DNA from 3 places in the Streptomyces sp. P9-2B-2 genome. Region 3 is predicted to be linked to each of the others. Evidence: riboswitches for the same ligand, from Rfam matches in the RefSeq annotation. Region 3 holds a riboswitch; each other region holds the start of a gene.
What was found. A riboswitch is a leader RNA that binds a small molecule or an ion and turns the genes downstream of it on or off. The one in region 3 is predicted to bind cyclic di-AMP.
Positions count from the first base shown of each region.

Region 1: another riboswitch for cyclic di-AMP. It lies ahead of QT196_RS16085 (transglycosylase family protein); the one in region 3 lies ahead of QT196_RS18530 (M23 family metallopeptidase).
Region 2: another riboswitch for cyclic di-AMP. It lies ahead of QT196_RS24620 (C40 family peptidase); the one in region 3 lies ahead of QT196_RS18530 (M23 family metallopeptidase).

Region 1 covers NZ_CP129126.1:3,706,864-3,716,395, forward strand. The annotation lists gene QT196_RS16060 (NAD(P)/FAD-dependent oxidoreductase) at 1-408, opposite strand, end outside; gene QT196_RS16065 (Ppx/GppA phosphatase family protein) at 871-1,866, opposite strand; gene QT196_RS16070 (DUF501 domain-containing protein) at 1,863-2,423, opposite strand; gene QT196_RS16075 (septum formation initiator family protein) at 2,528-2,980, opposite strand; gene eno (phosphopyruvate hydratase) at 3,138-4,424, opposite strand; gene QT196_RS16085 (transglycosylase family protein) at 4,775-5,428, opposite strand; cyclic di-AMP (ydaO/yuaA leader) riboswitch at 5,436-5,605, opposite strand; gene QT196_RS16090 (transglycosylase family protein) at 5,857-6,933, opposite strand; gene QT196_RS16095 (cytochrome P450) at 7,189-8,523, opposite strand; gene QT196_RS16100 (LysR family transcriptional regulator) at 8,583-9,458, opposite strand.
Region 2 covers NZ_CP129126.1:5,580,516-5,590,047, forward strand. The annotation lists gene QT196_RS24590 (serine/threonine-protein kinase) at 1-1,126, shown strand, start outside; gene QT196_RS24595 (ATP-binding protein) at 1,257-2,555, shown strand; gene QT196_RS24600 (response regulator transcription factor) at 2,645-3,355, shown strand; gene QT196_RS24605 (alpha/beta hydrolase-fold protein) at 3,541-4,665, shown strand; gene QT196_RS24610 (C40 family peptidase) at 4,821-5,993, opposite strand; gene QT196_RS24615 (hypothetical protein) at 6,318-6,671, shown strand; gene QT196_RS24620 (C40 family peptidase) at 6,791-7,951, opposite strand; cyclic di-AMP (ydaO/yuaA leader) riboswitch at 7,959-8,143, opposite strand; gene pcrA (DNA helicase PcrA) at 8,434-9,532, shown strand, end outside.
Region 3 covers NZ_CP129126.1:4,248,674-4,258,205, forward strand. The annotation lists gene QT196_RS18505 (YDG/SRA domain-containing protein) at 1-532, opposite strand, end outside; gene QT196_RS18510 (hypothetical protein) at 678-1,010, opposite strand; gene QT196_RS18515 (helix-turn-helix transcriptional regulator) at 1,307-2,557, opposite strand; gene QT196_RS18520 (hypothetical protein) at 2,730-3,032, shown strand; gene QT196_RS18525 (aldo/keto reductase) at 3,097-4,065, opposite strand; gene QT196_RS18530 (M23 family metallopeptidase) at 4,178-5,287, opposite strand; cyclic di-AMP (ydaO/yuaA leader) riboswitch at 5,299-5,453, opposite strand; gene QT196_RS18535 (DUF2332 domain-containing protein) at 5,738-6,874, shown strand; gene QT196_RS18540 (PP2C family protein-serine/threonine phosphatase) at 6,891-8,027, opposite strand; gene QT196_RS18545 (FAD/NAD(P)-binding protein) at 9,517-9,532, opposite strand, start outside.

The DNA of each region.
Region 1 (9,532 bases), 540 kb from region 3:
TTCCACGCCCTTCATGCCGATGCCGTTCTCGGCCAGGCCGGGGATCGGGAAGGTGCGGGAGACCGCGCCCATCGCGATGACCAGGTAGTCGAAGGGCAGCTCGTACGCCTCGCCGACGAGCGGCGCGATCGTGGCGACCTTGCGATCCTGGTCGATGGTGGTGACCCGGCCGGTGAGGACCTCCGCCTTGGGGAGCACGCGTCGTAGCGGCACCACGACGTGGCGGGGGGAGATGCTGCCGGCAGCAGCTTCGGGGAGGAAGGGCTGGTACGTCATGTACGAGCGCGGGTCGACGACCGTGACGGTCGCCTCGCCGTACCGCATCTGCTTGAGGATGCGGCGTGCCGCGTACAGGCCTACGTACCCACCGCCTACAACGAGGATCCTGGGACGCTCCGTGGTGCTCATGCAATCGAGTATCCACCCCCACATGGGGGGTCGCTCGTGAGCCCCTTCACAAGCACCGGAGGGGTGTCTGCTACACTCCGCCGGCTTCGTGACCGACGCCATAGTCCAAAGCGGAACCACTGTGCACCACAAGGCGTTGGACACCCGCGTTGATCAGGCGTTGTTCCGGCGTCACGGCCCGTCGAGCGGCCGAACCGCCATCGCCACGGGCGCTTCGGCGCGGCTTACGGAACCGCGCATTCACCGGGTCGAGAAGACCTAGGACCTTCGATTGAGGGCCGAACACTGAGATTGTTCGTCCAACGACAGGGTTTTTCATGTGAAGGATTTCACGAACTTTCTTCCCGGAGCCCGCTGTGAAGCCCGCCGAAGCACCCTGAAAGCCGCTCAGCCGGGCCGCGGGTCCGCTCAAAAAGCCGGGCGGCAGAGGCCGTTGCCGACCTCTGCCGCCCCGTGCTCATCTCAGCCGGCGAGACTCCAGGCGATGCCGTCCAGGATGTCGTGCTCGCTGACGACGACCTCCTCGGCGCCGGTCCGTTCCATGATCGACAGCAGCACCAGCGCACCCGCGGCGATCACGTCGACCCGGCCCGGGTGCATGACGGGGATGGCCGCGCGCTCGGCGTGGGTGGAGGACAGCAGCCGGTCGGTGATCTCGCGGACCGTCGCCAGGGAGATCCGGGAGTGGTGAATGGCCTCGGACTCGTACCGGTCCAGGCCCAGCGCGATCGCGGCGACCGTGGTCACCGAGCCGGCCAGGCCCACCAGGGTGGCCGCCTCGCGCAGCGGGACGGTCTCCTCGGCCTGGTCCAGCGCCGTGGCGACATCGGCCTTTATCGCGGCGATCTGGCCCGGGGTGGGCGGGTCGCTGATCTCGCCCTCGTGCACCAGATGGCGCTCGGTCATCCGTACGCAGCCGACGTCGACCGAGCGGGCGGCGCGGACCGAGTCGGCGCCGAGGACGAACTCGGTCGAGCCGCCGCCGATGTCCACCACCAGGAACGGCCGCTCCAGGCCCACCCGTCGCCCACCACCGCCCTTCCCGGGAAGGCGCTCCGCGCCTGCTGCCTCGATGCCGGTGAGCTCCTTGGTGGCGCCGTTGAAGGAGAACTCGGCCTCCTGGTCGCCGGTGATCACCTCGGGCTCCACCCCGAGGATGTCCACCACGCCGCGGACGAAGTCGTCGCGGTTCTCCGCGTCCCGGGAGGCGGAGGTCGCCACGAAGCGGACCTGTTCGGCGCCCAGGCCCTTGATCACCGCGGCGTACTCCCGGCAGGCCGCGAAGGTGCGCTCCAGCGCCTCGGGCGCCAGCCGCCCGGTGCGGTCCACGCCCTGGCCCAGCCGGACGATCTGCATCCGGCGGTCGAGGTCCTTCAGCTCACCCGTCGCCGGGTCGGCGTCCGCGACCAGCAGCCGGATGGAGTTCGTACCGCAGTCGATGGCGGCGACCCGCTTCACGTGGCGTCTCCTTCGGGGGTGTCCCGGTCTCCGGTGGTGTCCTGGCACGGGGTCACACACGGCCCCTTCTTCCACCACTCCGGCAGCATCGCGAGGGCCTCGTCACCGAGCGGGTTGACGCCCGGCCCGGCCGCCAGCGAATGGCCGACGAGGACGTGCAGGCACTTGACCCGGTCGGGCATACCGCCCGCGCTCGGGAAGCCCGCCAGCACCTCGATGGCGTCCCGCCGCCGGATGTAGTCCTCGTGGGCGGCCCGGTAGGCGGCGGCAAGCGCAGGGTCGGTCGCCAGCCGTTCGGACATCTCCTTCATCACGCCGTTGGCCTCCAGCGTGCCGATCGCGGAGGCCGCGCGCGGGCAGGTGAGGTAGTAGAGCGTGGGGAAGGGAGTGCCGTCCTCCAGGCGCGGCGCCGTCTCGACGACATCCGGCTGGCCGCAGGGGCAGCGGTGCGCGATGGCGCGCAGCCCGCGGGGCGGGCGGCCGAGCTGCTGCTTGAAGGCGGCGATGTCCGCGGCGGTGGGCTCGGTGGGCTCGGTCTGGGGCGGGGGCGTGTCCATGTGCGCTTTCGATGAGGTGAGTGGTGTGGAGGGGACGGTGCGGCGCGGCGAGCCGTCCGCTGTCGACGGTACGGGCTGCCGCCCGCGAGCGGTACGGGCCGGCGTCACCGCTTGTCGGCGGCGTCGACGGCGTCCCACAGATTCTCGTACCAGGGGCGCTGCGCCGCCCGCGCCCCCTTGGGTGCGGGGCCGGTGCCGGAGCCGTCCGGGACGATGTATCCGGCCTCGCCCGGCAGGACGTAGTGCAGATGCCGGCGGGCCTGCTGGCGTACGAACGCGGGGTCCTGCCAGCGGGCCTTCTGCTCGCGCAGCCGGTCCAGCGCCGCACCGGCGTCCTGGGCCTTACGGCGCTGCTCGGCGATGTCGGAGCGCTGGGAGACGTACTGCCTTATGGGATACGCGAGCGCGACGACCAGGGAGCACATCACCAGCGCCAGCAGGGCGGCACGGCCGGTGAGGCGGTTGCGGCGGGGCGGCCGGGCGCGGTAGACGCGGGCGGCGGCCTGCTCGCCGAGCGCCTTGAGTCGGGTCGCGGTCGAGAACCGGTCCGCGGGCACGTCGTCTCCCCTTCACTGACGGACGCCTGACTGCTTCAAGCAGGTACGTCCCCGGCAACGGTACGGGACCGTCGCCGGGGACGTACGGGGCGCGGGGCGATTGCCTCGCCCGTTCAGCCCCTGCTGCCCTGTCCGGCCTGGCAGCGGGCCGTCTTCGTCAGCTGCCGTGGCGGAAGCGCGGGAAGGCGGAGCGGCCGGCGTAGACCGCGGCGTCGTCGAGGATCTCCTCGATGCGCAGCAGCTGGTTGTACTTGGCGACGCGCTCGGAGCGGGCCGGGGCGCCGGTCTTGATCTGGCCGCAGTTGGTGGCGACGGCGAGGTCGGCGATGGTGACGTCCTCGGTCTCACCGGAGCGGTGCGACATCATGCACTTGAAGCCGTTGCGCTGGGCCAGCTCGACGGCGTCCAGGGTCTCGGTCAGCGAGCCGATCTGGTTGACCTTCACCAGCAGCGAGTTGGCGGAGCCCTCCTCGATGCCGCGGGCCAGGCGCTCGGGGTTGGTGACGAACAGGTCGTCGCCGACCAGCTGCACCTTGGCGCCGAGCTTGTCGGTGATGACCTTCCAGCCGGCCCAGTCATCCTCGAACAGCGGGTCCTCGATGGAGACCAGCGGGTAGGCCGCGACCAGCTCCTCGTAGTACTCGGTCATCTCGGCGGCCGAGCGGTCCTTGCCCTCGAACTGGTACTTGCCGTCCTTGTAGAACTCGGAGGCGGCGACGTCCAGCGCGAGCGCGATGTCCTGGCCGGGGGCGTAACCGGCCTGCTTGATGGCCTCCAGGATGAGGTCGAGGGCCTCACGGTTGGAGCCCAGGTTCGGGGCGAAGCCACCCTCGTCACCGAGACCGGTGGACAGGCCGCGCTCCTTCAGGACCTTCTTGAGGGTGTGGTAGACCTCGGTGCCCCAGCGCAGCGCCTCGGAGAAGGACTCCGCGCCGATCGGGGCGATCATGAACTCCTGGATGTCCACGTTGGAGTCGGCGTGCGACCCACCGTTGAGGATGTTCATCATCGGGACGGGCAGGACGTGCGCGTTCGGGCCGCCGAGGTAGCGGAACAGCGGAAGGTCGCTGGCCTCGGAGGCGGCGTGCGCGACGGCGAGGGAGACGCCGAGGATGGCGTTGGCGCCGAGCGAGCCCTTGTTGTCGGTGGCGTCCAGGTCGAACATCGCCTGGTCGATCAGCCGCTGCTCGGTCGCGTCGTAGCCGACGAGCTCCGGGCCGATCTGCTCGATGACGGCCAGGACGGCCTTCTCGACGCCCTTGCCGAGGTAGCGGTTCGGGTCGCCGTCGCGGAGCTCGATGGCCTCGAAGGCGCCGGTGGAGGCGCCGGACGGGACGGCGGCACGGCCGGTGCTGCCGTCGTCGAGGCCGACCTCGACCTCGACCGTGGGATTACCTCGCGAGTCGAGAATTTCGCGGGCTACGACGACGTCGATCGACGGCACGTTGTCTCCTTCGTGGGTGTCTGGCGTTCTGCGCATGAGCCTAACGGCCCCGGGCTCGTCCGCCTGCCCTTGGCCCGCTCCGTGGGACGGAACACCCCCGAAAACCTGCCCAAAGGCCCAGCGGGCGGGACGTTTGGCACATTGTTCGCCGAGCGGGAGAAGTCGCGGAACGGCGCCGGTCAGCGGCCTGCCGCCGGGCGGCGCGCGCCGGGTGCGGGCCCGGTGCGGCCCGGAACGGGAGAAGCCCCGCCACGGCGCGCTGGGGGGAAGGGCGCGCCGTGACGGGGCGGTCTCACGGAGGGAAAGGGGGCCCGCCGCTCGGGCCCTCAGGAGCCCCGGTGAGCTCCGGCTCAGACGTTGAGCTGCTGACCCGGCATGATCAGGTTCGGGTTGCCGCCGATGACCGACTTGTTGGCCTCGTAGACCGACTTCCAGTTGGTGCCGTGCGCCTTGGCGATCTTGGCGAGGGTGTCGCCCGCCTTGACGGTGTAGTTGCCGTGGCCGGTGGACTTGCGCTCGGCGGAGCGCGAGGCACGGTCCTGGGACGGGGCCTTCTTGACCTCCGGCTTGGCCGACTCCTGCTTCGGCGCGGACTTGGTCTGCGCGGAGGTGTCGACGTCGGGGGACGGACCACCGGCGGTCAGGTTGCCCGCACCGGCGCAGGACCAGGCGCCCGGGCCCTGGATGGCGAGGAGCTTCTCGGCGGCGGAGATCTGCTGGGCCTTGCTGGCCAGGTCGGCGCGCGGCGCGTACTTGGTACCACCGGCGGCGGCCCAGCTGGAGTTGGAGAACTGGAGGCCACCGAAGTAGCCGTTACCGGTGTTGATCGACCAGTTGCCGCCGGACTCGCACTGGGCGACCTTGTCCCAGGTGGCGACGGAGGCGGCGGAGGCGGAGGTGGCACCCATCATCGGGACGGCCACGGCGGCACTGGCCACACCGGCGAGGGTGGCGACGCGGACGGCCTTGGAGGGACGACGGTGCTTGCCCTTGAAGATCAGCATGGTTCGTTCGTTTCCTCACCGACGCCTACGAGGTGAGCTGTCGGGTTCGGGCTGATGAGTCGCCCGGCCCGGTACGCAAGCGCACCTGGCTTCACCCCAAGCCGGTTGACCCGTTTTCACGGGCGGGGCCGGCACTTACCTTGGGTCCCCCGCTCCTGCCTTCGGCGCTTGCGCGTCAAGTGCCTTCGACCACCGGCAGGATTCGGCGCGTGATCGAGGGGCTCGCTTTGGCGAGCGATCCTGACGTTAAGCAGTAATACCCCTGGGGTTCAAACCCCACCATCTGAACCAAGTTGACCGCTTTTGATCACGGGTTGATTACGTATCCGCAGGTGGGGCCCGGTATGCCGGTGTTGAGCACACCGGACCCCACGAGAGTCAACGAGACCCTTGTCTCACTTTCCCAAAAGAGGGCGAAGGGTGCCGAACTACCCTGCGTTCCGCCCGAGATCGAGCTGCTGACCGGGCTGGATCAGGTCCGCGTCGGACCCGATGACGCCCTCGTTGCGGTCGTAGAGCGCGGCCCAGCCGCCGGGCAGCCGGTGGGCCGTGGCGATGGCTGACAGGCTGTCACCCGGGCGCACCGTGTAGTCGCCGCCGGCCGCCGGGCCCGTACGGTGCGCGTCATCGCCGCGCGAGGCGTGCCGGCCGCCGGACCTGCCGTCGTCGTCCTTGGCGCCCTCGTCGCCCGCCTCACCGCGGTGCTTGCCCTTGGCGGGCACCTCGCGGGGCGTGCCGGTGCTGTCCGTGCGGCTGCCGTCCCCGGACGGGTCCGTGGAGGGGCTGCCGGACGCGTCGTCGTCGGACGGGGCGTCGTCGGACGGGTCGGCGGACTGCGACGGGTCGTGGTCGTCGTCCCGGTCGCCGGGCGTGGCCGGGTCGGACGGCTCCGGGCTCGTGGACGCGTCGCCGGGCTCGCCGGAGTCCGAGGCGTCGGGCGAGGGCGTCGCGTCGGACGGCCGCCTGTCCTGCTCGTCGCCCTGCTCATCGCGCGGCGCGTCGTCCTTGCCGGCGGAGTCCCCGTGGTCGTGGGAACCGGAGGTGTCCCAGGGGTCGAGGGAGCCCTGCGAGTCCGACGGGTCGGGCGCGGGGGTGCTGGTGCTGCCGGGGTCGACCTCCGGGGCCTTGCCGTCGCCGGTCAGCCCCGCGTTCACGGCGCAGCTCGGCCAGGCGTCCGGCCCGCGGTCGTCGAGGATCGACTCGGCCACGGCGATCTGCTGGGAGCGACTGGCGTAGTCGGGGCGCGAGGCGTAGGCCGAGCCGCCGTAGTCGTCCCACATCTCCTGGGTCAGCTGGAGGCCGCCGTAGTAGCCGTTGCCCGAGGCGGCGCTCCACACGCCTGCACTCTCGCACTGGGCGACCTTGTCCCAGGTCGCGGTGTCGGCGGCGTGTGCGCCGCTCGCCCCGAGGAGGGGGAGGGCGAAGCCGGCGCCGGTCACTCCCGCCGTGACAAAGATGGCCGGTGCCTGACGGGGGCGACGATGTCGGCCGTTCCCGGAACGCATGCGGATGCCTTTCGCGCGGCGGTTGAGTTGTCGACGAGCTCTTCGAGCTGCTCGACGAGGCTTCCGGCCGGCCGACGCACGCGAGCGGCACCGTATACAACGGTCCCCCACATCGCCGCTTCGACCGATCGAGTGAAGCCTGTCGATCGTAGGGTCGAAAGGTAGCCGGGGTCACGGGTAGTCACAAGTCGGTGTAGCGGAGATCACGTAAAGGTCACGCAGTTGACTCTGCGTCACATATGGCCTTGTCGCTGGTCAGAGCCGATCCGGAGTGAACTCCACCGGAAGTGAACGCAGTCCGCGCATGATGAGCCCGCCGCGCCAGCGCAAATCGTCCGGTTCCGCCGCAAGCCGGATGTCCGGGAGGCGGGTCAGCAGGGTCGCCAGCGCGGTCTGTCCTTCGAGCCGGGCGAGCGGCGCACCCAGGCAGTAGTGGATGCCGTGCCCGTATCCCAGATGCTGGTTGTCACGCCGGGTCAGATCGAGCACATCCGGCTCCTCGAAGCGCGCCGGGTCGCGGTCGGCGGCGGCCAGCACCACCAGGACCGGGTCCCCCTCCGCGATCCGCTGCCCGCCGAGCGTCAGCTCCTCGGTCGCGAACCGCCAGGTCGCCAGCTCCACGGGGCCGTCGTAGCGGAGCAGTTCCTCGATGCCGGTGGTGAGCAGCTCGGCGTCGCCCGCCGCGATCGACTTCTGGAGCAGCTCCCGCTGGGCGGGGTGGCGCAGCAGCGCGTAGAGGCCGTTACCGATCAAGTTCACGGTGGTCTCAAAACCGGCGAACAGCAGGATAAAGGCCATCGCTGCGGCCTCGTTCTCGGTCAGATGCTCCCCGTGGTCGGAGGCCCGGATCAGGGCGGAGATCAGATCCTCGTCCGCCTCGGCGGTGTCGCCCAGCGACGCGCGCTTGCGGTGGATCAGCTCGGCGAGATAGCCGCGCATCTTCTTGACCGACTTTGCGACGCCGCCGCGCGGTCCACCGCCGTGCCCCGCTTTCGTGTGTCGCAGCATCATGCCCGCCCAGTCCCGGAAGTCGTCCTGGTCCTCGCGCGGCACCCCCAGCAGATCGCAGATCGCGTAGATGGGCAGCGGGAACGCGAACTCATGGATCAGATCGGCCTGCCCCGCGCCGCCCGGCTTGGCGATCATGGCGTCGATGAGCTGGTCGGTCAGCTCCTGGACCCGCGGGGCGAAGGCGGCGACCCGGCGCGGGGTGAACGCCTTCGAGACCAGCCGGCGCAGCCGGGTGTGGTCCGGGGGGTCGATATTGAGCAGATGCGTCATCAGGTTCGCGCTGCGCTCCCCCGGGATGCCGACCTTGCCCTTGCCGTGCGCGGCCTCGCTGTGGTGGACCGGGTTCTTGGACAGCCGGGCGTCGGCGAGCGCCTGCCGCGCCTCGGTGTACCGCGTCACCAGCCAGGCCTCGACGCCGCTGGGCAGCTCGGTCCGGTGCACCGGCGCATGCTCGCGCAGCCAGGCGTACGCGGGGTACGGGTCGGCGGCGAACTCCCAGGTGAACAGGGCGGGGGCGGGCCCGGCGGCGGGGCAGCCCGCCGGGGCGTCGGCGGCGGGGGTGTGGGGCTTGTCGTGCACCTTCCGACCGTAACCGCTGGGCGCACAACGGCGCGCCCGCGCACCGGGCGGGGGCCCGGCTACGAGACCTCCACCCCCAGCCCGGTCAGAAAGGCCACCGCCGCCGGCGACGGGCCGAGGCCGCTCCACACCACCCGCTCGGTGCGCTCGGGCGCCGGGCGCACCCGCACGATGTGCAGCCCGGCCAGCTCGGAGGCGATGGCCTCCGGGACCATGCCGACGCCCAGGCCCGCCCGCACCAGCTTCGCCAGGAACTCGACCGTGGTCACCTCGAACGCCACCTCCGCGGTCAGCCCCGCCGCCCGGAACGCGTCATCGCGCTGCCGCCGGGCCGCCGACCCCGCCGTGAAGTCGACGAAGGTCTCCCGCGCCATCCGCGACAGCGTGGTCCACTCCCGCCCCGCCAGCGGATGCCCCGGCGGCACGATGGCGACCAGCTCGCCACGCGCCAGCTCCTTCTCCCGTACGCCGACGGTGCGGGCCCCGGGCACCAGCCCGACGAACGCGACGTCCAGCACGCCCTGCCGCACCTGCTCGATGAGCTCATCGCTCATGTCGGTCTGCAGACTGATCCGCACCTGCGGGCACCGCGTACGGAAGGCCCCCAGCTCACGGGCGAGGTCCACGGCCGCGACGGTGGTGATCGCGCCGACCGCGAGCCGGCCGCGCACCTCCCCGGTCGCCGCCGCCACCTCGGCACGGGCCCGCTCGGCCGCCTCCAGCGCCTGCCGGGCGACCGGGACGAACGCCTCCCCGGCGGCGGTCAGCCGGACACTGCGGCTGGTCCGGTCGAAGAGCCGGGCCCCGAGCTCCTTCTCCAGCCGGGCGATCTGATGGCTGAGCGCGGACTGCACCACATGACAGCGCTCGGCGGCCCGGGTGAACCCGCCGGTCTCGGCGACCGCGACCACATACCGCATCTGCTGAAGCTCCATACGAACCGACCCTAGACCGATCGATCTGCATCCACGATCGATGCGATGACAACGATGTGTTGGACTCATCGATC
Region 2 (9,532 bases), 1.3 Mb from region 3:
CCGGAAGCCCACCGCGGTCGAGACGGCGTACGCGATCGCCATGGACCCCCTGGTGGCGCCCCGCAACGCCGGGACGCTGGCCCCGCTGATCGAGGCGCTGCTCGCCAAGGAGCCGGCCGAACGGCCGACGGCCGAGGTCGTCGAGCTGGCGCTGCGCGCGGCCGAAGCCGACGCGGAGACCGCGCTGATGGGCTGGTCGACGATGACCCTGGGGACGGTCGGACGGGGCCGCCGCCCCGAGCGGGCCACCCCGGACGGCGAGTCGGAGGCGCCCACCCGCCCCGTGCACGATACGGGCGAGGTGGCGGCCACTTCGGACCGCGGCACCGGCAACGGGGCGCGTACGGGCGCGGTAACGGGTGTGGGGGCCGGCGCTGTTCCGGTCACCGGGGGCGAGGCCCTGACCGGCCCGGTCGCCGTTCCGGACGTGACCGGCGCCGGACGGTCCACCGACCGCGCCGACGTGTTGCCCGGCAGCACGGCGCCCCGTAAGAAGCACGCCCGGATCGTGGTCTGGAGCGTCATCGGGGTGCTGGTCGCCGGCGGCGGCGCGGGCACGACCTGGTACCTGATGCACCCCACCGAATCCGGTGGCTCCAGCAAGGCGACGGCGAACAAGAGCACCACCCCCGAGCTCCCCAAGGCCCCCGCCCACACCATCGGGCCGCCGCCGCCCCTTCCCGACGGTTACCACAGCGTCAAGGAGACCGCTCTTGGCGTCACCTTCCCGCTCCCCGACGGTTGGACGCGCAAGCCCCAGGACGGCGGTCGCCAGATCGTCTACACCTCGGAGCTCGCGCAGCTCACCGTCAGCGTCCTGGACTTCTCCTCGGGGGACCAGGTGCAGCACTTCAAGGAGGTGGAGAAGGCCTTCAAGCGGAAGTACCCCGTGTACCGGAATCTGCGCTTGCAGCCCACGGTCTTCCAGGACGATCCGGCCGCGATCTGGGAGTTCACCTTTGGCGGCCGGGCCCGTACCTTCCGGGGGATCGACCTGGGCTTCGGCCGCGAGGGCGGCAAGGAGTACGCGATCTACGTGTCCGCACCGGAGGCCGACTGGGCGAGGTACGAGAAGGTGTTCTCGACGGTGAAGGACGGCTTCCGCAGGACCGGCCCGCTGAGTTGAGGTGCCGGGCCGCCCGGTGCCGCGCGAGCAGTCGACGGCCCCGGCCCTGACCTCTCCCCGGAAACCTCAGGGACAGGTTCAGGGACGACCCTGATGCCCCGGGTCCGGGAACCGTGTGACGATCGGGGACATGACCAGCGCCCCACCCCGCGCCGAGACGGGCTACGCCCCGGCGCCGGACCCTGACGACCCGCCTGTGCGCAAGCTCTACCGCAGCGCCGACGGGCGGCTGCTCGGTGGCGTCGCGCGGGGGCTCGCGGGGCATCTCGGACTGCCGGTCTCCTGGGTGCGGATCGTGTTCGTGGCCCTGTTCATGGCCGACGGGATGGGCGCCCTGCTGTATGCCGCGTTCTGGTTCTTCGTCCCGCTGGGCGTCGGAGGCGTGGAGCACCGGCAGCCCGCCCCGGCCGACGGCAGGCGCCGCCTGCTGCGCCACCGGCCCGACAAGGGCCAGGTCTTCGCGCTGATCACGCTGCTCATCGGAGCCTCGATCGTCGCCTCCCGCTTCCAGCTGGGCCGGGCCGACGGCTATCTCTGGCCGGTGCTGCTGATCGGCGCCGGTGTCGCCCTGGTGTGGCGGCAGGCGGACAACTCCCGCCGCGCCCAGTGGCTGGAGCTCGGCCGCCGCAAGGGCCTGCTGCCGATGGTGCGCGGTGCGGCCGGAGTGCTGCTGGTGGGCGTCGGGGTGACGGGCATCGTCGTGCTTCAGGGCTCGGTGCGCCATCTCGGTTCGGTGCTGCAGGCCGCGCTCGCCGTCGTCGTCGGCATAGCGCTGCTGGCGGGCCCCTACCTCGTGCGGATGGCCCAGGACCTCTCCGAGGAGCGGCTGATGCGCATCCGCGCCCAGGAGCGCGCCGAAGTGGCCGCCCATGTCCATGACTCGGTCCTGCACACCCTCACCCTGATCCAGCGCAATGCCGACGACCCCCGGGAGGTGGCGCGGCTGGCCCGCGCGCAGGAGCGTGAGCTGCGCGCCTGGCTCTACAAGCCCGAGGGCCGCGGCAAGGAGGAGGACGAGGAGCCGGCCACCCTGGCGGAGGCGGTCCGCAAGTCCGCCGCCGAGGTGGAGGACCACCACGGAGTCCCCATCGAGGTCGTGGTCGTCGGCGACTGCCCGCTGGACGAGCCGCTGGGCGCCCAGATGCAGGCCGCCCGCGAGGCGATGGTCAACGCCGCGAAATACGGCGGCGAGGGCGGCGCGGTGCAGGTGTTCGCCGAAGTGGAGGGCCGTACGGTCTTCGTCTCGGTGCGCGACCGCGGCCCCGGATTCGACCTGGACGCGGTCCCTGAGGACCGGATGGGCGTACGGGAGTCCATCATCGGCCGTATGGAACGCCACGGCGGCACCGCCCGGCTCCGGTCCGCCCCCGAGGGCGGCACGGTCGTCGAGCTGGAAATCGAGCGCGCGGCGGCGGAGCGCGAGATATGACCGGGCCGGGCGAGGGGCGGCCGGAGGCGACAGCGCGCGCCGGGGCACGGGATGATGACGGGGCAGACACCGAGGGACGGGCGGAAGAGATGAGCAGCGAGGACGCACAGCAGGACGGGACCGGCGGGGCGGCCGAGGGCCGGACCGTTCGGGTCGTGCTGGTCGACGACCACCGGATGTTCCGTACGGGCGTCCAGGCCGAGATCGGCGAGACCGGGCGCACCGGCGTCGAGGTCGTCGGCGAGGCGGCCGACGTCGACCAGGCGCTCACGGTCATCACGGCCACCCGCCCCGAGGTCGTCCTCCTGGACGTCCACCTCCCCGGGGGCGGCGGCGTCGAGGTGCTGCGCCGCAGCGCCGCGATGATGACCGACGCCGAGCGCCCGGTCCGCTTCCTGGCGCTCTCCGTCTCCGACGCGGCCGAGGACGTCATCGGCGTCATCCGGGGCGGCGCCCGCGGCTATGTCACCAAGACGATCACTGGCACGGACCTGGTCGACGCGATCTTCCGGGTCGCCGATGGCGACGCGGTCTTCTCCCCGCGGCTGGCCGGCTTCGTCCTGGACGCCTTCGCCTCGTCGGACGCCCCGCCGATCGACGAGGACCTCGACCGCCTCACCCAGCGCGAGCGGGAGGTCCTGCGGCTGATCGCCCGCGGCTATGCCTACAAGGAGATCGCCAAGCAGCTGTTCATCTCCGTGAAGACCGTCGAGTCCCATGTCTCCGCGGTGCTGCGCAAGCTCCAGCTCTCCAACCGCCATGAGCTGACCCGGTGGGCCGCGGCCCGGCGGCTGGTCTGACCTGCGGAAGCAGTACGGGGCGGGCGCGCGCACCGCTTCATGACGAGGGGGTAACAAAGCGCCATAGAAGGGCAACCAGGATCCCGCGGATCAGCATCTAAAGGCGCGGAGAGGCTCACTGCCGAAGGCGGGGCCGGAACCATCCCCACGTCCTTCGCGTAGTTTGTCCTGGAAGCGAGATCCCGATGAGCCTGACGGGCACGCCCTTCTTCCTCACCTCGCTCATGCTGCTGATCGTCGCGGTCGTGCTGCCCTTCGCCCTCTGGGGCCGAATAGCCGGGCCGCCTCTGGTGCGCGGTGCCGCCCGGCTGCTGATGCTGCTGTTCGCCCAGGTCACGGCCATCACCGTGGTCTTCGTCCTGGTCAACAACGCCAACAGCCTCTACGACACCTGGGGTGATCTGCTCGGCACCGACAGCCATGTCGAGGCGGCCCGCGACCTCGGCCCCGACGGCATGGGCGGCCGGCAGGTCGCGCATGAGCCCAAGCAGCTCCAGCGCTTCCGCCCGGCGGACGACCCCAAGGTGGGCGCCGGTGTCCAGATGACCGACCTCCAGGGCAAGATCTCGGGGGTGCGGGGCGAGGTGTACGTCTGGCTGCCGCCGCAGTACAACGACCCCGCCTACCGGACCAAGAAGTTCCCGGTGGTCCAGCTGCTGCCCGGCTACCCCGGCTCGGCGAAGTCCTGGCTGGGCTCGCTGCACGCGGCCGAGCAGCTGATGCCGCTGATGCAGAGCGGTGCGGTCAAGCCGGCCATCCTGGTGGCGCCCCGGACCAACCTGCTCCCCGGTGTGGACACCGGATGCGTCAACCTCCCCGGCAAGGTCAACGCCGACAGCTGGCTGACCGTCGACGTCCGCAAGATGATCATTGACAACTTCCGGGCCGGCGACAAGCCCGACTCCTGGGCCCTGGCCGGGTATTCGGCCGGTGCGCACTGCGCCACCAAGCTCGCGCTGGCCCACCCCGACCGTTACCGTGCCGCGGTCGCCATGTCCGGCTACAACGACCCGGCGCTGGAGCGCGACTCGCTGGCCGGCAAGGACCCCAAGCTGCGCACCGAGTCCAACCCGCTGCACATCCTGCAGTCGGCCAACGCGGCCGGCAAGCCGCCGCGTACCGCGCTGTATGTGTCGGGCGCGGCCCGCGACGGCTACCAGTCCGGCCTCGCCCTGCGGCAGTTCGCGCAGCTCCCGACGACGGTGACGGTGCAGCTGATCCCGGCGAACGCGGGCGGCCACACCACGGCGGTCTGGGAGCACCAGGTCCCGCAGATCTTCCGCTGGCTGGGGACACAGCTCAGGGCGTGACCACACGGGGACGGCCCCGGGCCCTCGCCGCAACCGGGACCGCACCCGGGACCGGGCCGGGGACGCCACCGGCAAGATCGCCACCGGGGCCGCCAAGGCCCGAATCCCTTTCCGCGCCCGGCAGTCCGGCACTCCCGCCGCGCACTCCCTCCCCGTTACGCGGGCCGGGTCGCCGCCGCGAACGGCATCTGGTCGATCGGCGCGATCCGTACAGGCGCTCCCGGGTGTGGCGCGTGGATCATCCGGCCGTCCCCGACGTAGATCCCCACATGGCTGATGCCCGAGTAGAAGAACACCAGATCACCGGGGGCGAGTTGGGAGCGGGCGACCCGCGGCCCGGAGCTGATCTGGGTGTAGGTCGTACGGGGCAGGGCGACCCCGCCGGCCTTCCAGGCGGCCTGGGTCAGCCCCGAGCAGTCGTAGCCGGCGGGCCCCGTCGCGCCCCAGACGTACGGCTTGCCGAGGGCGCTGTAGGCGAAGGAGACGGCGCGGGCGGCGCGGGGGTTGGGCGCCTGCGCCGCGGCGGCCCCCACCGCGCCGGGAAGCCGGCTGAGCGTGCCGCCCCCGTGGCCGTCCTCCTGGCCTGTACGGCCCTGGCCGGGCCCGCTCCGTGCGCCGTCCCGGGCCGTCATCCGCTGCCGCTGCTCCGCGGTCAGCCGGGACAGCAACTGCTCGGCGGCGTCCAGCTTGTGTACGACGGTGACCCGGTGCTTCTTCAGCTGCGCCTCGGTGTCCGCCAGCCGCTCCACGGTGTCCTCGGCCCGCTGCCGGACCTGCCGGACGCTGCCGAGCCGGCGCGCGTAACCGGCCACGGCGGTCGCCTGATGGCTGCCCGTACGCTCCAGCACCGCGGCGCCGTCCAGATAGCGCTGCGGGTCCGCGGACAGCAGCAGCCGTACGGTCGGGTCGATGCCGCCGGAACGGTACTGGCCGGCGGCCATCGCGCCCAGTTCGGCGCGGGCGGCGTTCAGCTTCCCGGTCCTGCGGGCGGCCTCGTCCTGGAGCCTGCTCAGCTCCTCCCGTGCCGTGTCGGCGGAATCCTTCGCACCGTTGTAGCTCTGCGTGGCCACCTCTGCCTCCTGGTACAGCGCGTCGACCCGGTTCTTTACCTGGGCGGGGGTGAGCCGGTGTGCGGCGTGGCCGGCGGCGTCGAAGTCGGGGGTGAGGGGGGCGGCTGCGGCCTGTGCGAGGCCGAACGTGGGGGCGGCGCCGGCCAGCGCCAGGGTGGCGGCCGTACGGGCGGTGCGCGCGCTGCGCGAGCCGCCACCGGTGAGGGAGGCGAGCGGATGCTGCCGGGGCTTGCGGTGCGAGGCCACGGTGGCCGTCACTTCCTTCCCTTCGAGCCGCGGGTCCGGCGGCGGTCCGTCACGGGGGCAACGGACCGCCGCCGCACCTCTCGGCGGGGGCGGCCGACGGAACGCCGGTGGGAGACCGGCGAGGCGGGGAGTCGGCCGCCTGGAGGAGGACGCTAAGCCTGGGTGTCGCGGCAGTGAGTGTGCTTGCCCGGCATTGTCCGCTTTCGACCGCGGCGGGTACGCGGGTGACCGCGGCGCCATGGCCGTACGGCCGGGACCGGCCTGGCCTGACCGAAGCGGCGATAGTGGGCGCCCTGCCCGAAGGGCCGTGCTATACGGCGGCTACGATCCAGCACTATGGACGTAGTAACCAATATCTTCGTCGGCCTGCACATCATCGGCATCGCCTCCCTGCTGGGCGGCTTTCTGACCCAGATGAAGGCGATGAGCGCGGGCACCGCCCGCTTCGTGCCGGCCATGCTGCACGGCGCGCTGACGATGCTGGTCACCGGCATCGTGCTGGTCGGCCTCAACCAGGCCCAGGATCACCCGCTCAACAACATCAAGCTCGGCATCAAGATGGCCGTCCTGGTGGTGATCCTGGCGCTGGTCTACGTCAAGCGGGACGACGAGACGGTCGACAAGGCGCTCTTCGGCGCGGTCGGCGGCCTGACCGTGGCCAACATCTTCATCGCGGTGCTCTGGACCTGACGAGCGCCCCACTACGGCACACCGCGCGGTCCTCGCCTTCGAATCCGGAGGCGACGGCCGCGCGGTGGCGTGTGGGGGGTTGACCGTGGGGGGTGGTCTGGTGGGGGAGCGGGCCGGGGTCAGCCCGGGCGGACGCTCCCGTATATCGGCATGTAGTAGATCGACTCCTCCCGGACGCTGGCGCCCGGCTTCGGAGCGTGGACCATCTTCCCGTCGCCCAGGTACATGCCGACATGGCTGATGTCGTTATAGAAGAAGACCAGGTCGCCGGGCTGAAGATCCTTGGTGGCCACCCGCTGGCCCACCTTGACCTGGTCCCAGGTCGTCCGCGGCAGATCGACACCCGCCGCCTTCCACGCCGCCTGGGTCAGCCCCGAGCAGTCGTAGGACGTGGGTCCGGTCGCGCCCCAGACATACGGCTTGCCGATCTGGGCGCGGGCGAAGGCGAGCGCCTTGGCGCCCTTGCTGGTGGTGGAGTCGCCCGTGGAGCCGCCCGTGGACCCGCCCGTGGAGCCACTACCGGTGGAGCCGCCCGTCGAGCCGCCGCCGTCCTGCTGCCGCTGGCGCTCCCGCTCCTGCTGCTTGCGCGCCTCCTCCGCGGCCCGGCGCTTGGCCGCCGCCTCCTTCTGGCGCTCCAGCTCCGCCAGCCGCGCCTTCTCCTGCGCGGTCAGCCGGGACAGCAGCTGCCGGGCCTCGGCCAGCTTGTCCTGGACGGAGCGCTTGGACTCCTTGAGGGAGGCCTGCGACTCCTGCAACCGCTCCAGGCTGCGGGTCGCCTGGGCGCGCTGCTTGGTGGCCGCCGCCTGCTGCTCCTGGTAGTCGGTGACGGCCTGCTTCTGCCGGCCGGTCAGCCGCTCCATGAGGTGGTTGCGGTCGACGAACTGCTGCGGGTCCTTGGCGAGCATCAGCTGCGCCGTCGGGTTCATGCCGCCGGTCCGGTACTGCGCCGAGGCAAAGGTGCCCAACAGGCGCCGGGACTCGTTCATCTTCTCGGCGCGCTTGGCGGAGGCGTCGAGCAGACTGTCCACGGTGTGGCGCTGGCCGTCGGCGCGCTCCTTGGCGGCGTTGTATTTCTGGGTGGCCACTTCGGCCTGGTGGTAGAGGTCGTCGACCTTCTGTTTGACCTCTTCGACGGTGGGCTTGGGCGCCCTGGGGGCCGCTTCGGCGGACTGCGAGAGCAGGGTGACCGAGGCGAGGGCGGCGGTGGTGAGGCCGGCCGCCGTACGGCGGCCTGTGGGTGAGGCGAGAACGCTGGTGCGCGGCTTGCGATGCGACGCCAAGGCCGGCAACTCCTTCCGTGGACCGCCTACCGGGTTAGCTGTCGGGTTCGGGCGGTGTCGCTGACGGAAGGCTTGCCCTACGGTCCGGACGTCCACTGGCGACGGCCGTACGGATCGATTCACCCCGGTGGTGCTGGTGGGTCCCCGGCTCCGGGTGCCTGAGGGCAGGGCCGGACTCGGCGTCGGCGGCCCGTGCGAACCTGTCGTTCGCGGGGAGGCGGGCTGCCTGAGCGAGGACGTTAGCCAACTCGTGTGGCTTCTGTGAAGGCTGATGTTCGATATGCCCGAAACCTTTTCGTGACCTGAACGCGATGCGGGGGTTGTTGTGGCAGATGTCGGATTCGGGTAGACGAAGCGCCGCCCGCCCGGCGCCCGGCCGCCGGCCTCCTGACCTGGCGCTGCGCGGGGGGCCGCCCGGTGGTGGCGCGCAATCCGCCACTCCGCGGCGGACTGTCAGTGCGGCGGCCTAGACTCGGTGGGCGATGAGCAGCCTCTTTGACGACAGCTTCCTGGCGGACCTCGGCCACAAGGGCGAGGAGGAGCACCCCCCGCCCCCCGAGGACGAGCACGGCCCGGCCCCGGAGGACGAGCACGGCCCGGCCCCGGAGGAGATCCCCGCCGACCTCTTCGGCGGGAGGTTCGACGCGCCCGCGCCCAGGGAGCCGTACTACCGCGACGGCGCCGCCCGCCCCGCCATCGACCCGGCGGCGCTGCTGGAGGGGCTCAACGACGAGCAGAAGGCCGCCGTGGTGCACACGGGCGGTCCGCTGCTGATCGTCGCCGGTGCCGGCTCCGGCAAGACCCGGGTGCTGACCCACCGCATCGCGCATCTGCTCGCCGAGCGCCATGTACACCCCGGCCAGATCCTCGCGATCACGTTCACCAACAAGGCCGCCGGTGAGATGAAGGAGCGCGTCGAGGAGCTGGTCGGCCCGCGCGCGAACGCCATGTGGGTCTCCACCTTCCACAGCGCCTGCGTCCGCATCCTGCGCCGCGAGTCCAAGAAGCTGGGCTTCACCTCGTCCTTCTCGATCTACGACGCCGCCGACTCCAAGCGCCTGATGGCCCTGGTCTGCCGCGATCTGGATCTGGACCCCAAGCGCTACCCGCCCAAGTCCTTCAGCGCGAAGATCTCCAACCTCAAGAACGAGCTCATCGACGAGGAGACCTTCGCCGGCACCGCTGCCGATGGTTTTGAGAAGACGCTCGCCGAGGCGTACGCGATATACCAGGCACGGCTGCGCGAGGCCAACGCCCTGGACTTCGACGACATCATCATGACCACGGTCAATCTGCTCCAGGCCTTCCCGGACGTCGCCGAGCACTACCGCCGCCGCTTCCGCCATGTCCTCGTCGACGAGTACCAGGACACCAACCACGCCCAGTACACCCTCGTGCGCGAACTGGTCGGCCCCGCGGAAACCGCCGCCGAGCTGTGCGTCGTCGGTGACGCCGACCAGTCGATCTACGCCTTCCGCGGCGCCACGATCCGCAACATCCTCCAGTTCGAGGAGGACTACCCGGACGCGACCACGATCCTGCTGGAGCAGAACTACCGCTCCTCGCAGACGATCCTGTCCG
Region 3 (9,532 bases):
TGTCCGCACTCTCCCCCGGCGAGACGGGGTGCGGCCGTGCCGACTCCCCCGGTGCCAACTTGAGCAGCCGGAACTGACAGACGCGGAAACCTTCCTTCCCGACTGTCGTCCAGTGCTCCGCGACGCGAAACAGCCCGCAGTACTCATAGCCCCCCGTCGCACGGGGTCGCTTCTTTCCCCGAATTTTTAGACCGCGTACCACTCGCACCGGGTGCCCCAGTCCCTCATTGAGCAGCAAGCCGGCATTACCCGGCGCCGCCAGGGATTGGTCTGCGTAGAGGCGACCGGTATCCCTGTCGCGACCGCCCTCACCTGTGTAGATGATCTCTTGCTCGCCGTACTCATCGTCGATATACCCGCCGGAGAGAACGATGGAATCGACGCCCTCATGCGCGGTACCAGAGATGCCCTGGCCAGACCGACGATGGACACCGGCTGCGTGCAACTCTGTGTGTCCCGCGAACCACTGCCCCTCCTCGACGTCCTGCGGAGGGCCAAAACGGACTGGGTTGGATGACCGCGCCTTCGCCATAGCCGAATCCTGTCAACCCATCGCCTCCCATGGCGCGCGCCTCCAGGGGGTGTGGTCAGCACCACACCCCCTGAAGGGCTGCCTAGAAGGTTCGGCTAGACGCTCAGGCCTTCAGCGGCTCATCCGCCATACGGACACACCTGCGTTATTCAGTTCTGTTGCCTCGCCCTCCAGCCTCCGCTGCCTCATCGCCACCATGTGCGGGAATCCTGGCGCCACGGCTTTCAGCAACGCGTAACGCGTCGCTGAGGGCCTCTGTCAACCGGCGGACGAGGAAGCGAAGTTCATGGTGCGTGACCTTGCTGTCATTAAGCAGTTCGCGCGCGAAGTCGAGAAGGTCGCTTCCCATGTCGAGCTGCATCTGCTCCATATCGTCAGCAAGGCGCGACAAGAGCCCTGTCCCGTCGGTGGACAGGTAGCAGGGGTGGCCCGCTGAGTTCGGCCAGGGCAGCAGACGCAGCAACTGCCGAACACTCATCAGCCCGCCCCCTTCATGGCGCAGCGCGCTCCGGCGCCGGTGTCCACGTGACGGGCAATGACCTGTACGTCCCGTCGTCGCGGCTGTAGTGGCCTGCGCCGACCCGATGGAGGTAGCAGTGCCCGCAAAATGGGTTCGAAGATTCGGGCGATACAGTGCGACACGTTGACCTGCTTTCTCAGGTTGGCCCTGCCCCCGGACCGTGTGGAGCGGTCGCGGGGGTCTTCGTACGGTCAGGCGAGACTGACCGTACGGCCATCTGGAGAGCGTCAGGGGCACAGTTTGTACCCCTTCATTTATGCGGCCAACGCACCAATCTTCACGGCGAGTTCGCTTGCCCTACGCCGTTGCGCTGGGCTCCTCGACTCGGTCTCTTCCAAGACGATCCGCCGCGCGTATCCGTTGTAGCGGATGGTTTCGGGAGCGGCCTGGTGGGCCTTGTCCAGAACTGCCAGAGCAGTTTCGGCCTGGCCGTCGAGGTAGTAGCCACGCGCCTCTTCAATACGGTGGCGAGCGCTCCGCGGCCGCGACGGGATGAGCGTCACGTCTGCGGCAGCGGCTTGTCTGACGCTTTCACCGCCTGCGTGCAGCTCCACGGCTACGGTCACCGCGTGAGCACCCATGATCGCCCTGGAGAACGAGGTCACGGGGTGGAAATAGTTCGCGGGAAGTCGCCCTGCCATGGACCGCGCGACATCCCAGTAGCGCCAGGCGGTGCCGGCGTCTCCTCGTCGGGCCGCGGTATATCCGGCCTCGAAGTTCAGCGCCCCCGTGATGGCAAGTACGTCATCGTCGGCTTCAGGAAGGAGGGGTTCGAGGTAGCGGAGAGTCGCCAGGTTTACGGCGTCGGCGGCGTCGTAGTGCGCGGGACCACTGTCGCGATGTGCCTGTGCCGCAAGCCACGCCGCGACGCCGATGGTGTGTGGATCCTCGGATTCTTGCGCGGAGACCAAACCGCGCTCCACTACCCGCCACAGCAACGGTGCGTCAGATTGGTAAGCGAGGAAGAACTGGCTGAGGCTGTAGACCTCGGACAACACGGACTGTGCAGCCCTTCTTTCCGTTCCCGACTCCGCTTGAGCCAAAGAGGCTTGAGCGTCGCGGATGAGGCGCGGGAGCAGTTCGCCGATCACGTCGCGGTGATGGGGAGCAGAGTGTCGGGCCTGCCACGCATGGGCGATGCGGTACTTCAGATGTGCGGCGGACGGGGCCTGGCGCACGGTCGTCAGCGGGTACTCGTTGAGGGCGTCCCGTACGTGCGGAAGGCGGGCGTGGCCGGGACCCGCGAAGAGCGAGATCGCCGTCGCGTGCTCACCAACGAGATCGGCAAGGTTCGGTACGCGGAGAGCCTCAGCGATCCGCAGAACCATAGGGAGCTTCGGCATCTGGAGCCGTCCCCCCTCAACTTGCTTTACCCAGCTCGGCGACTTGCCCAATAGCCCAGCAAGGACGGTCCGGCTCATGCCGCGGCGGAGGCGAAGCACCTGCATTCGCTGGCCAAACGCGATCGGCTCGTAAGGCAGTTCCGGAGTAGCGTCAGATGACACGTTCGGCCCCTCTCTGCACACTCAACGTCACTGCCAGCGTACGTGTTCAGCATGAACTCGTTGCCGTGCTTGCCAAGTCACAATGCTGCGGCACGCCCCTCTGCCGCCGATGGTGCGACGTAGAGTCAGCAGAAGAACAGGCTCAGTTGTTTGATTGCAGAAGGGCTTAGTGATGGCTGGTATTCCGACCGCAGCAGTAACCGCCACCGGCCTAGTAGGCGGCTACGCCGTAGCCCGCTGGACCAAGAAGCGCCCCCTGGGCGGAGTGGCACTGGCGGCGGCCGGGGCCGTGGCGGCGCGGGAGTGGCAGCGCAAGGCGGGGAATGTGACGGCGGCCGCGTTGAGCGGGGTGTACGTGGCGGCGTTTGCCGGGTCGCATCCGTTGGCGAAGAAGATCGGGGCGTGGCCTTCGGTGTTCGCGGTGGCGGGTGGGGTGGCCGCTGCGTCGTGGGCCGTGGTGGATCGCCGGAAGTAGGACGGAGGAGGGGGAGGAAGCGGGCGGACGGTCGCGCTTCGCTCTCTCCCCCTCAGGGACTGGGTCAGGCGGAAGCCTCGTCCAGCAGCTTGAGTTCGTCCTCCGTAAGCGCCACATCCCCCACCGCCAGCAGAGCCGGGAGTTGGGACACCGTCCGGGCGCTCGCGATCGGCGCCGCGACGGTGGGCCGGCCGGCGAGCCAGGCCAGGGCGACGGTGGCGAGTTCGGCCCCGTGGGCGGCGGCGACGGTGTCGAGGGCCTGGAGGACGCGGCGGCCGCGGTCGGTGTCCACGTACTTGGCGGCGCCTCCGGAGCGGGCGCTGTCGACGTGGGTCCCCGGGCGGTACTTGCCGGTCAGGAAGCCGGAGGCGAGGGCGTAATACGGCACGGCGGCCAGGTCGTGGCGGGCGGCGACCTCGGCGAGTTCGCCTTCGTAGGTGTCGCGGGAGACCAGGTTGTAGTGGGGCTGGAGGGCGACATAGCGGGCCAGGCCCTCGCGGGCTGAGCAGGCCAGGGACTCCTCCAGGCGCTGCGCCGAGATGTTGGAGGCGGCGATCTCGCGGACCTTGCCGGCCCGGACGAGGTCGTCGAGGGCGGTGAGGAACTCCGGGACCTCGACCGACTCGTCGTCGTAGTGGGTGTAATAGAGGTCGATGTAGTCGGTGCGCAGACGGGTCAGGGAGGCGTCGACCGCGGACTTGATGGTGGCGGGGGACAGGCCCTTGTAGCCGGGGAGGGCGCCGACCTTGGTGGCTATGACGACCTCGGAGCGGTTGCCGCGGGAGGCCAGCCAGTTGCCGATGACGGTCTCGGATTCGCCGCCCTTGTTGCCGGGGACCCAGTGCGAGTAGGCGTCGGCGGTGTCGACGAAATTGCCGCCGCCCGCCACATACGCGTCGAGGACGGCGAAGGACGTGGCTTCGTCGGCCGTCCAGCCGAAGACATTGCCCCCGAGGGACAGCGGGGAGACGGAGAGCGAGCCGAGGGGCTTGCGGGTGCTGCGGGCGCCTGGGGTGCTGTGTGTCGCGGTCATACGTCGTTGCAGCGCCGGGGGAAGAGGAGTTATTCCTTCCTCTTCCCCCGAACGACAACTCCCCTCGGGCCCTTACGGGTTGAGGGTGCAGTTCAGGCTTCGAGGCCCTCGGTCACACATTGAGCCCATGATCGCGCAGCCACGGCATCGGGTCGATCGGGTCGCCGGCGCCGGGGCGTACCTCCAGGTGGAGGTGGGGGCCGGTGACGTTGCCGGTGGCGCCGACGCGGCCGATGACGTCGCCGGTGCTGACCTTGCCGGAGGTCTTCACCATCGAGGAGAGGTGGCAGAACCAGAGTTCGGTGCCGTCGTCGAGGGTGAGGACGATGCGGTAGCCGTACGAGCCGGCCCAGCCGGCCTGGGTGATGGTGCCGGAGTGCACCGCCTTGATGGGGGTGCCGGTCGGCGCGGCGAAGTCCTGTCCGGTGTGGTCGGCGGCCCAGCGGTCGCCGGCCTGGCCGAAGCCGGCGGTGAGCGTGTAGGAGGACACGGGGGTGATGAAGCTCTTCGCCAGTTTGGCGAGGCGTTCGGCCTCGGCCTTCCGTCGGGCCGCTTCCTCCGCCTTGCGCTTGGCCTCCATCTCGGCCGCCTTCTTGGCTGCTGCGGCCTTCTCGGCCGACTTCTGGTGGGCGGCGGCTTCCGCTGCGGCCTGCTGGACAGCGGCCTTCTCGGCGGCCTCGCGGGCCTCCTGCTCGGCGGTGCCCTGCTGCGCGTCGGCCTGCTGGAGGATGCGGCTGCGCAGCGCCTCACCGGCGCCCGCGGCGTTCCCCGTGTCCGCGCCCGTCCCCATGGAAGCGGCGGTGGCCGTGCCGTCGGCGGGAGCCGAGGCGGCGTCGGCGGCCGCGGAGCCGTCGTCGGATATCAGGTCGCCGATGCCGGGAAGCTCCTTGGCATCCGGCAGTTTCTCGGAGAGGTCGTCGGCCATGCCGCCGACGTCGGGCATCGAGATCGGCACCGGCGGACGGCCCTCGGCCGAGGCCATGCCGCTCGCGCCGACCGCCGCGATGACGCCGACACCCAGGACGGTGCCGCTGCGGGCGAATCCGCCGCCGCGCTGCTTGGCGACGCGGTGCTTGCCTCGAACGGAACGGGTGGATTCCTCGGTGGGATTCCATTCCTCCCACGGTCCGTCGCCGTCATCGACACCGGGGCCGGGGAAGGCACCTCGGTCATCGAGCTCGTAGGCGGACGGGTCCACGGGGGTAGGCCTGTTGGACGCCACGGGGGCGCACTCCTTTCCTTCCTTCTCGCCTACCGGGTTAGCTGACGGGTTCGGAGCAGGAAGGTCTCCTACGGACGCCCACTGGCGGAGGGCGTCCGATTCACCCCAAGGAAGTGGTTCCCCGGTTCCCTAGGTGCAGTTCGAAGTGCTTGGGGGTGCGTGAAAAGCGCGTGCGGGATTCGGCGTCGGCGCGCGGTGCCGCCTCGGGCGACGGCTGGGACGACCGCGCTGCGTTATCGGACAGTAATAGAGACGGCGACCGAATTCCAAGCGTTCCCACGAATCCGTATGCGCTCCGCGCAAGCCGCCGCGCGGCCTTTTCGGCCAGCAGGGCAGCAATCCGGGCGAGTCGGCCCGCCACCTCTAAACGATCTCCCGCGGATTGTGTGCCAGTTGTTATGCACAGGGGTGCCCCTCAGTTACGGAGGGTGAGAGCAGTAACGTCGGATCATGGTCGTCAACGTCGGGAACACCGGGAACGCCGGACGGGCTGCCGGTAACGCGTGGGGAGTGGCGGAGCGGTACCGGGAGTTCTCCTGGTGGGAGGCGCGCGGCCGGTCGGACGCACACGAGGAGCTGAGCGCGCGGATCAGCCAGGACCCGGAGTTCTGCGATCTGCTGTCCGGCTCGCTGCCCGCCGGCAGCAAACAGCAGCCGGACCTCCTGCTCGCCGCCGTCCGCTACCTCGACGGCCCGCACGCCGAAATGGGCCCGCGCGGTGCGGCCGCGTACGGGCGCTGGCGCGAGTGGACGATCCGGCACTGGGACGAGGTGCGCGCGGTGATCATGCAGCGCGCCGCCCAGACCAATGAACCGGCCCACTGCGCCCCCCTGCTGCCGCTGCTCGCCCGTCTGCCGCAGCCGCTGGCGCTGCTGGAGGCCGGCACGTCCGCGGGGCTGTGTCTGCACCCCGGCCGCTACCGCTACCGGTACGAGGCCGACGGCGAGGACGGCGCGGGCCACCGGGCGGGCGGCGTCCTCCGGGCCGAGCTGGGGGCCCCGGAGAGCCCGCTGGTGTTGACCTGCCGTACGGGAGGGGCGGCCGACGAGCTGCCCGAACGGCTGCCGCAGATCGTCTGGCGGGCCGGCATCGACCTGGACCCGCTCGACCCGGTGGACGAACGGGACGATCTGCGCTGGCTCCAGGCGCTCGTATGGCCGGGCGACGAGGAACGCGCGGCCCGGCTGTCCGCGGCCGTCGACGCGGTACGGACGGCGCCGCGGCCGCGGATGGTGCGCGGCGACCTGATCGACGAGCTGCCCGCGCTCGCCGCCGAGGCACCGCCCGAGGCGACGCTGGTCATCTTCCACAGCGCCGTGCTGCCTTATCTCCCGCCCGCCCGCCGCGAGGAGTTCGTGCGCCTCGTACGGTCGCTGCTCGACGGGCGGCCCGGCGGCGGCCACTGGATCTCCCACGAGCACCACTCCGTGCTGCCGTGGATCACCGACTCCGCACCCCACGCGCCCCGCCCGGACGACACCCTGCATCTGACCCTCGCACTCGACGGCCGCCCGGTCGCACTCACCGGCCCCCACGGGCAGAGCCTGCACAGCCTCTCCGGCGCGAGGGACAGCCTGCGGCGCTGAGCGGGCTCGGGGCCCCCTACGCCCCCATGGGCCGCTGCACCGCCAGCAGCGCCATGTCGTCGGCCGGCGCACCGCCCGTATGCCGTGCCACATCCTCGACGAGGGTGTCCACGAGGACGTCCGGGCCGGGGAAGCGGCAGCCGCGCAGTTTGCCCGACGGGTTGTAGTAGCGGCCGAGCAGGTCCCGGGCCCCGGTCACCCCGTCGGTGAAGAAGAGCAGCAGGGCCCCGGCCGGGAAGAACGACTCGTCCGGCCGGTCCGGCCGGCTCGCCATCTCGCCCAGCCCGAGGGGCGGCGCCGGCGCCTCGGGGAGCAGTTCGCGCAGCCCGCCGTCCGGGGTGAGCAGCAGCGGGGACGGGTGCCCCCGGTTGAGCACCCGCAGAACGGACTGCCCGTCGGCGGGGATCTCGGCCAGTACGGCAGTGGTGAACCCCTCGGCCTGCTCCACCCCCTCGCACCGCCCGCCCTCCCGCCGCAGCGCCCGCTCCAGCCGGCCCGCCACCGCCCCCAGGGTGCGCTCCTGTTCCGCCGCCTCACGGAAGGCGCCGATGACGATCACCGCGGTCCGCACCGCGTCCAGCCCCTTGCCCCGTACGTCGCCGACCAGCAGCCGTACGCCGTGCGGGGTCTCCTGCACCGCGTAGAGGTCACCGCCGCTCCGGTCCGCCACCCGCGCGCCCACATAGCGGGCGGCGATGGCGAGCCCGGCGAGCCGTTCGGGCGGCGTGGGCAGGACGGCGCGCTGGGCGGCCGCCGAGACGTCCTGTATGGCGGCCGGGCGGATGTCGGCGCTCCGGACGACCCGGTTGATGCCGACGGCCGACAGGGCGACAACAAGGACCAAGGCGGTCTCCGTCACCGACTCGCCGTGGTCCTGCGCGGCGCCGCTGCGGTAGAGGACGACCCAGATCTCGCCGAGCACGGCGGCCAGGGCCGTGAGAACGGTGCCGCGCAGTGCGTAGAGCGGCGCGGCGACCAGTGGGGCGGCCGAGAAGAAGGGGGCGGCGGTGTATCCGGCGGGCGTCCCCACGCCGAAGGCGACGCCGCCGACGATCAGGAGGACCGGAAGCCGGCGCACCAGCAGTCGGCCGGACCACACCAGCCGGGCACGGCGCTCCCCGTCGCCCTCGGGGGGCGCCTCACCTCGGAGCATCCGCACCGGCCTCGCCCCACTCCCGCCCGTCCGTACGGGACCGTCGTGCCGGTCGCCTCGACGTCCCCAGGCTTGCCGGTACGGGCCGGGACGGCGACTCGTCGGGGGCCGGACGGGTCACGGGACCGGCCGGGGGAGGCAGCACGCGGGCGGCCGAGGAAGCCCGGGCGGAAGCAGCGGCCGCCGCGCCCGCCTGAAGTCCCCCAAGCTCGTTCCGGTCAAAGGCACTTGAGGCCCGCCCCACACCCCGCTCACGCCCGAGGGCCCGGACCGCAATCGGTCCGGGCCCTCGGGGCACTCCATCCGGCGGACGGTCTCGCCGTCCCGCTTCTGGTGGGCCATCAGGGGCTCGAACCCTGAACCAATGGATTAAAAGACCCGACGAACCTGGGACCGACGGTCCCAGGTAGTCCACCGGAGTCCAGTTCTCCCTGGTCACAGCACCTACAGCTGACGCCAGGTCCAGCGCCGGACCGGCCTGTGTCACGCCGTCCGCTCACGCATCGCTCACGCATGGCGGACGGCTGACCAGGCATTCGGCGCAGCGCCTTATCCGTAGGTATCGCAAGTCAGGCAGCGACGGGTCGCCACTCGCCCGGTGTTGCCCTCGGTGGCTCGCAGCGGCTGCGACTCCGAGATGCGGGACCAGGCATCGGGATCGGGGCCGGCCACCCAGCCGAACTTCGGCCCAGCGATTTCGCTGTCGGAGAGGTGGTTGCAGCCGGGCAGGTGGGCGTTCCCCGCGGGCGACACGATGATGGCGTGGGGCGGCTGCCCGGGGCGGCTGGCCTGTTTCGGTGCTTGGCCGCCAACCATGCGAGGAGCCACACCCTCGGACGGGCAGGCGCACCCCGCCCCGATGATGAGATCACAGCGATCGCAGCGCTGTTCCGTCACGGCCTGTCGTCCTCTCCTGTCGGATGCCCGGCTCCTCACCCAAGTCCCGTGAGACGAGAGCTGGTGAAGTCGGATCACCATCCCACCTTCCTCAGCCCCAGTCCGGCGATTGCTTCGTGTGCCTCCGGAACCCTCTGCCGCCCCCGTAATGACTGGTTGCCAAGCAGCTTTGGCCACGCGACGCGGACCTATCCTGTGCCCTGAGCTTGGGAATCAAGGGGGCATGAGTGCTCGATATGGTCTCTGACCTGGGAAAACGATGCTGAGTCCGCCTGTTCGGGAGGGCTCTTGAGCACCGTTTATGACCGTTGTTGACCGTGCTGGAGGGCACGGTTGGGGCACGAGGCGGTAGGTGCGATGACAGGACCGCCCCGACGGCGGCCAGCGGCCGCCACCGGGGTGGACAAGACGAAGCAGCTGACCGTGACGGCCAGATCGCGCATCCACGGCTGGACCAGCAGCGACTTCCTGAGCTGGTCGAACAACTGCAGAGATCACACCTGGTCGAGGCCGACCGTACCGGACCGTGTGGGTCGCCCCTCGCCTGCGTCAGATCTTCAATTCGGCGCGCAGGACCGCCCGGTGACGGTGGTCAGTTCGCTGCCACT